One region of the Desulfomicrobium baculatum DSM 4028 genome, then DNA from elsewhere that is predicted to be linked to it. Evidence: predicted binding sites of a transcription regulator. Region 1 holds the regulator's gene; the other holds the start of a gene.
The links. Region 1 encodes sigma-54, which starts transcription at its own class of promoters, with help from an activator protein. Its sites were predicted from a motif close to CTGGCACGGNNNNTGCTT; they were not measured.
Positions count from the first base shown of each region.

Region 2: a site for sigma-54 is predicted at 1,244-1,261, ahead of DBAC_RS13285 (YeiH family protein). Genes of this name have one in related genera too.

Region 1 covers NC_013173.1:176,058-179,556, forward strand. Annotated here, with positions in the region: gene rapZ (RNase adapter RapZ) at 1-143, opposite strand, end outside; gene DBAC_RS00740 (PTS sugar transporter subunit IIA) at 171-620, opposite strand; gene hpf (ribosome hibernation-promoting factor, HPF/YfiA family) at 624-1,169, opposite strand; gene rpoN (RNA polymerase factor sigma-54) at 1,238-2,665, opposite strand; gene lptB (LPS export ABC transporter ATP-binding protein) at 2,772-3,494, opposite strand; gene DBAC_RS00760 (LptA/OstA family protein) at 3,491-3,499, opposite strand, start outside.
Region 2 covers NC_013173.1:3,042,514-3,046,012, reverse strand. Annotated here, with positions in the region: gene DBAC_RS13295 (hypothetical protein) at 1-263, shown strand, start outside; gene DBAC_RS13290 (MlaA family lipoprotein) at 272-1,027, shown strand; gene DBAC_RS13285 (YeiH family protein) at 1,327-3,069, shown strand; gene DBAC_RS13280 (hypothetical protein) at 3,124-3,357, shown strand.

The DNA.
Region 1 (3,499 bases):
ATGAGGGCCGGGGCCATGCGCGCCGGAAGCCCGTCGACACAGAAAAAGCCCATGTCCTCGAAGACCTTGAGCGCCGTGCTTTTGCCTGAACCGGACATGCCGGAGACAATGACCACGTTTTTCTGTTCAGATTCCAGCTGCATGGAGTTCTCCGGACATGTTCGGTCGGCCTAGACGGTCTGCAGCAGTTGCCACAGCCCTTCCTGGCCGGGAGAGTTGGTAAAGGCCTGACGGAACGAGCTGTCTTTTAGCAGGCGGGAGACCGTGGCCAGAAGCTTCAAATGCAGGCCGACCACGCTTGAAGGGGCCAGCACCGTGAAAAAGATGCTGGCCGGTTTGTGGTCCAGACTGGCAAAATCCACTCCTTCGTGGCTGCGGCCGACAATGACCAGAACCTGATCGATACTGTCCAGCTTGCCATGGGGTATGGCGATCCCATCCCCGATGCCCGTGGTTCCGAGCAGTTCCCGATCCATGAGGACCTGGGTCACGCGCTTGGGGTCAAGATCGGGGTATTTGGCCGACAGCCGCGAAACGAGTTCGGCCAGGACCTCGGGTTTGGTCCTGGCCGAGAGGTCGGAGATGATCAAATCCTTGTCCAGGTATTCAGCAAGCTTCATTCCCTATACCCCGGGGTCGATCAAACCGAAATCTCCGGTTTTGCGACGATAGATGACATTGATCCTTTCACTTTCCGCGTTGAGGAAAACAAGGAATTCATTGTCCGTGCTTTCGAGCTGCAGGGCGGCTTCTTCAACGATCATGGGCTTGGGCGAGAAGTCGTCTTCGGTCTTTTGGATAACGGGCTTGCGCTTGGCGTCCGCGTCGTCGTCAAAACCGCCGGCGTCCATGAGAGGGCTGTCGCTGCCGCTTTTGCGACGGCTCTTGTCCTTGTCGCGGGTCTTACGCATCTGGGCTTCAAGCTTGTCCCAGACCATGTCGACGGTGGAGTACATGTCCTCGCTGTCTTCGCGGGCGGAGATATGCACATTCTTGCCCGTCAGCACTATATCGGCAATATGCCGGAATTTCTCCACTTCGAGGTTGACCTGCAGGTCGGCGTCGGGCGTGCCGGACATGTATTTGGCGAGCTTGCCGAAGCGGTCCTTGGCGTATTTGCGCAAATGGTCGGAAGGATCGAAGTTTTTGAAATTGAAGGTAATCCTCATGGAAGCCTCCTCGATTGTTGAGGGTCAGCCCGTGGTCCGTCCAAGAGGAGCGGCCCGAGGGCGGGGTGTCAAAAAACTTGTTTTCGCTTGGATGAAGAATCTATCCCCAGCACCGCGCGATACTTGGCCACGGTGCGCCGGGCGATGTTCACATCCAGTGTTTCCTTCAGCACCGCCGCGATCTTTTCATCGCTGAAGGGGTGCTTGGGGTCCTCCTCGCTGACCATTTTCTTGATGATGGCCTTGACCGACTCGGAGCCGACCTGGGTGCCGTCATCCATTTCCAGCGCGGAGTTGAAGAAAAATTTCAGTTCCATGATGCCATGCGGGGTGGCCACGTACTTGTTCGTGGTGATCCGGCTGACCGTGGATTCGTGCATTTCAATGTCGTCGGCCACATCTTTTAAAATCAGCGGTTTCAGCTTGGTCACCCCGTGCTCGAAAAAGCCCCGCTGGAATCTGACAATGCTTTCAACCACTTTATATAATGTTCTTTGCCTTTGGTGCAAGCTCTTCATGAGCCACATGGCGGATCGCATCTTGTCGTGCAGGTATTCCCGGTCCGGGCCTTTGACCGCAAGGTGCATGTCGTCCATGTAATAGGGGCTCAGCTGCAGCTTGGGTAGGCCGTCGTCGTTCATGACGATGACGAAATCCCCCTCGTATTCGTATACGAAAACATCCGGGCTGACATAGATGGTGCTCTCGCTCCCGTAGCTGGCTCCGGGCATGGGGTCCAGGGACTGAATGATGTCCAGATAGGCTTTCAGGTCTTCCATCTGGATTTTGAACTTGCGCAGGAGCGGTTTGTAGCGGCGCTTTTCGATGTCTTCGAGATGGTCGGCCACCAGGGAAACGAGAATCGGATCGTCCTGGCCGAGCATCTCCAGCTGAATGAGCAGGCATTCCTTGGGCGAGCGCGCGGCCACGCCCACGGGGTCGAAGCGCTGCAGGCGATGCAGCATGGACTCGACCAAGGCCAGGGGAGAGAGCGTTTCGGAGGCGATATCCTCGGCCGAGCTCATCAGATAGCCTTGGGAATCGAGGTTGCCGATGATGGCTTCGCCGATCATCTCCTCTTCTTCGGTGATGTTGGACAGGCAGAGCTGCCACAAGAGATGCCCATCCAGGGATGGCTTGCCCGAGAGCCTGGCCTCGTAGGACATCATCTCTTCCAGGGCTTCGGTCTCCTTGAACTGTACCTGCTTGGCGGTGCTTGAAAAATCGCCGAGGTAGTTTTCCCAGTCCGCGTTGCGCATCAGTTCCGCGTCTTCGTGCGAAACTTCGGGACGTGATTCCATCGGAGCCTGGATATCGTGCTCTTCGGAAATTTCCTTGACCCCTTCTTCAAGCATGGGGTTCTCCAAGAGCTCTTGCTGAACGGCTTCAAGGAGCTCGAATCGGGAGAGCTGGAGCAGCTTGATAGCCTGCTGCAGCTGTGGGGTCATGACCAGCTGCTGCGTCAGCTTGAGGTTTTGTCGGAGTTCAAGGCCCATAATGGATTTAATCTCACCGTGTCAGAGGATTGCAGACAAGAAAACTACCTAGTACCGAATCTGCCATAAAGGTTAGGCCCTGGCAATCCTTGGAAAATCGTGTCCGCTAGAGGCTGAATCCCTCGCCGAGATACACCTTGCGCGCGCCCGGGTCGGCGACGATCTCTTCGGGGCTGCCGTTCAAGATGATCTGACCGTCGTAGACCAGGTACGCCCGGTCGCAGATCTGAAGCGTCTCACGGACATTATGGTCGGAGATAAGCACGCCGATGCCTTTGCCGCGAAGGTCCTGGATGATGGTCTGGATGTCGTCCACGGCCAGGGGGTCGATGCCGGCGAAGGGTTCGTCCAGAAGAATGAATTTGGGATTCTGGATCAGGGCGCGGGCAATTTCCAGCCTGCGGCGTTCTCCACCGGACAGAAAGGCCGCCAGTTGACCCTCGAGTCGGGTGATGCCCAGCTCGTCCAGAAGCCTGTCCGCCGTGCGCTGCTGCTCGTCCTTGGAAAAACCGGAGTATTCCAGGATCAGTTGCAGGTTCTGGCGCACGGTGAGTTTTCGAAAGATCGAGCTCTCCTGCGGCAGATAGCTCATGCCTGCGCGGGCCCTTTTGTGCAAAGGCCAGCGGGTGATGTCCATGCCGTCCAGAAGAACCTGGCCCCGCGTCGGCGGCACGATGCCCGCCAGCATGTAAAAGGTCGTCGTTTTGCCGGCCCCGTTGGGTCCCAGGACGCCAACCACCTCGCCCTGGCGCACATCAAGATCGATGTCGCGTACGACATCCCTGAGCCCGTAGCGCTTGGCCAGCTTCTGGCCGGTCAGCGTGGTCACTGCCC
Region 2 (3,499 bases), 1.1 Mb from region 1:
TCCTGGCCTTCGCCGACCCGGCCATGACCCGGGAACGGGCCGTGGCGGCCAGCAGCCTTGAGTCCATCGCCCCCTTTCTGCGCGAGTCCGCGAACATCGCGGTCATGACCAATGCGGACGACCCCATTCTGACCCCAGGCAACTTCAGTTTCCTGGAACAAACGTTCAAAGACCGCCTGACGCTCTATCCGGCAGGGGGACACTGCGGCAATCTGAGTTATCGGGACAACGTCGCGGCCATGCTCGATTTTTTCCGCAAGTGAGACACATCATGCGTATATTCCTACTCTGCCTCATCCTTCTCGTCTCCGCCGGATGCGCCACCAACGGACAGCATCAGCCCGGGCCTTTTCAGGCTCCCGTGCATCGCGGCCTGCCGGAGGATCCCACCCTGGAGCGGCATTTCCTGGTGCATGACCCCTGGGAAGGGTTCAACCGCAACATGTACCATTTCAACGCGCAGCTGGACCGCTATGTCTATCTGCCGGTGGTCAGAACCTACGAAGCGATCCTGCCCGATAGCGTGCAGCAGGGCGTTTCGAATATTTTCAGCAACTTGAAAGAAATACCGATCTTTGTGAACTCTGTCCTGCAAGGCAAGGCCAAGAAGGCTTCGGTCTCGCTCGGCCGCTTTGTCTTCAACACGACCATTGGCCTGGGCGGGATTATCGATGTGCTCGGCAACGGGGGCATCCCGCAGGAAGACGAGGATTTTGGACAGACCCTGGGCGTCTGGGGCGTTCCGGCCGGTCCGTATCTGGTGCTCCCTGTGCTCGGGCCTTCCGGGGTGCGCGATACGGGAGGCGTGTTCGTGGACGCGGCCATGACCTTGAATCCGTCGTATGGTCTCTTCCAGGACATGAGTTGGTTCGCGCGCGAGTCCGCGACCACCGGCGTATATGTGCTCAAAGCCGTGGATGCGCGTCATCAGGTCAAGTTTCGCTACTACGAGACAGGGAGTCCTTTCGAGTACCAGTTGGTGCGCTTCATCTACTCCAAGAAACGCGAGCTCGACATCGAGAAGTAGACCTCTTTTGGCTGTTGCAAAGGCGTGACGGTTCCTGCGGGCCGGTCGCGCCTTTTTTTTGGGGGAGCCTGGGGGCGCGATCAAGCGACACGTTTGTAATTTTGGCGTAGAACGAGATGCAAACTCGTGTTTGCACTGTAAACGCGACATTGCATTTGTGACGGACTCGATTTTTCTAATAATTTGAAATAAATAATGTTTATTTTCTTTGTGATTGTGGCAGGTCTTTTGCTTTGTCTTTGTCGTCAAAATAATGGGCGAGAGAACGCTTCATAATCATCGAGGAGGAAGAAAAAAACATGGCTCAGGAAAGCAACGTAGTTGTCGATCACGGTAAAAGTCAGTGGTCGGATTTGTGGAAGAAAGAGGACTATCTGGCCATTTGGCTTGGCTTCATCATCATCGCCGTGTCCATTCTGGCGTACACCACGTTTGGCCCCAAGGCGGAGTTCGCCGAAAAAATCAGCGGGTTGAGCCAGGTTCAGCAGGCTGAATTGGACAAGGCTCCGTTCAAGACCATCGCCTGGCACAAAGCCCAGGACGACAAGGGCAAGCTCAAGGGCACCAGCACGCCTTTCGGCAAGTTTGTCTCCCACTGGGTTACCAAGCCCGGTTCCTGGAAGTCCAATCCCCTTGATGCGGTGATCCGGACCGAGGCTCAGGCCAAGGCGATGAACGAGAAGGCCATGCCTAAGTACGAAGAGGCCAAGGGCAATCTGGAAATGGCTCTGGCCGCCGCCGTTGCCGCCGAAGGGGCCGCCGCGGGCGCTTCCTTCCAGGACCAGGCTTTGAACGACGAGGCTGCCTCCAAGATTTCCGCCTGGCGCGATGCGCACAAGGCCGCCAGCGATGCCAAGAAAAAAGTCGAAAACAAGCCGTATAACAAAATTCCCAGCCTGATCGGCCTGTGCGTCTTCCTTGCCGCCATCTTCGGCGTCGGCATCGCCATGATGGGCAAGAGCATGCCCGCCTTCATGCAGGGCTTTGTGGTCGTGTTCCTGGTCGCCATCCTGGCCTATCTGCTCGGCGGACAGGCCATCTCCAAGCAGTACGGCTTCGGCGCCGAGGCGTGGGGCGTCGTGCTCGGCATGCTCATCGCCAACACCGTGGGCACGCCCAAATGGGTGCTCCCTGCCTGCGAAGTGGAATTCTTCATCAAAACCGGCCTGGTGCTTCTGGGCGCTGAAGTGCTCTTCAACAAGATCGTGGCCATCGGCATCCCCGGCATCTTCGTGGCCTGGGTGGTCACGCCCATCGTCGTCGTCGTGACCTACACCTTTGGTCAGAGGGTGCTGAAGATGCCCTCCAAGACCCTGAACATCGTCATTTCCGCCGACATGTCCGTGTGCGGCACCTCCGCCGCCATCGCCACGGCAGCCGCCTGCCGGGCCAAGAAGGAAGAGCTTACCCTGTCCATCGGTCTGTCCCTGGTCTTCACCGCCATCATGATGATCGCCATGCCGGCCTTCATCAAGGCTGTCGGCATTCCTGAAGTTCTGGGCGGCGCCTGGATGGGCGGCACCATCGACTCCACCGGCGCGGTAGCCGCTGCCGGCGCGTTCCTGGGCCAGAAGGCCATGTACGTGGCCGCGACCATCAAGATGATCCAGAACGTCATGATCGGTGTCACTGCCTTCTGCGTTGCCGTCTACTGGTGCACCAGGGTTGAGGTTCAGGAAACAGGCCGCAGCGTTGGCGCCGGAGAAATCTGGCATCGCTTCCCCAAGTTCGTACTCGGCTTCATCGGCGCATCCATCATCTTCTCCATCATGGACGCCGGCATGGACAAGGATTTGAGCACCGCGGTGTTGACCAACGGCATCGTCAAGGGTGGCACCACGCTGCTGCGTGACTGGTTCTTCGCCCTGTCCTTCGCGGCCATCGGCCTGTCCACCAACTTCCGCGAGCTGGCCAAGTACTTCAAGGGCGGCAAGCCTCTTATCCTGTACGTTTGCGGCCAGAGCTTCAACTTGGTCTTGACTCTGACCATGGCCTACATCATGTTCTATGTGGTTTTTCCGGAAATCACGGCCAAGATCTAAACAGTATCTCCAAGCCGGGAGGGATTCCCTCCCGGCTCTCAAGGACGCCACGTCATGACGGAAAAAAGTTTGCCGGTACGGCTGAAAAATTTCACTCTTGGTCTGGGTGTGGCCCTGGCCTTCGTCTACCTCTTCCTGCCCCTGTTGACCCACTCCTGCGGTGTTCTGGAGCGCATGTCCGTATATCTGGACAAGAACGGCATCGACCCGAGCCGTTATTACTACACGGACGTGGAGCAGGTTAAGGAAGGGGAAAACTACTTGCGCTTCGCCCTGGAAGAGAAATAGCTACAAAGCGGTCGGCGCTTCATGCGTCAGGCCCGACACGTTTCCGTTTCCTTCCGGGTGTTGATTGGATGGCCGATTCCCGCTGTTTACGATGCGGGCCCTTTTTTGTCTGCTTTCCCGGCTGGTCCAGCCCTGGCGCATC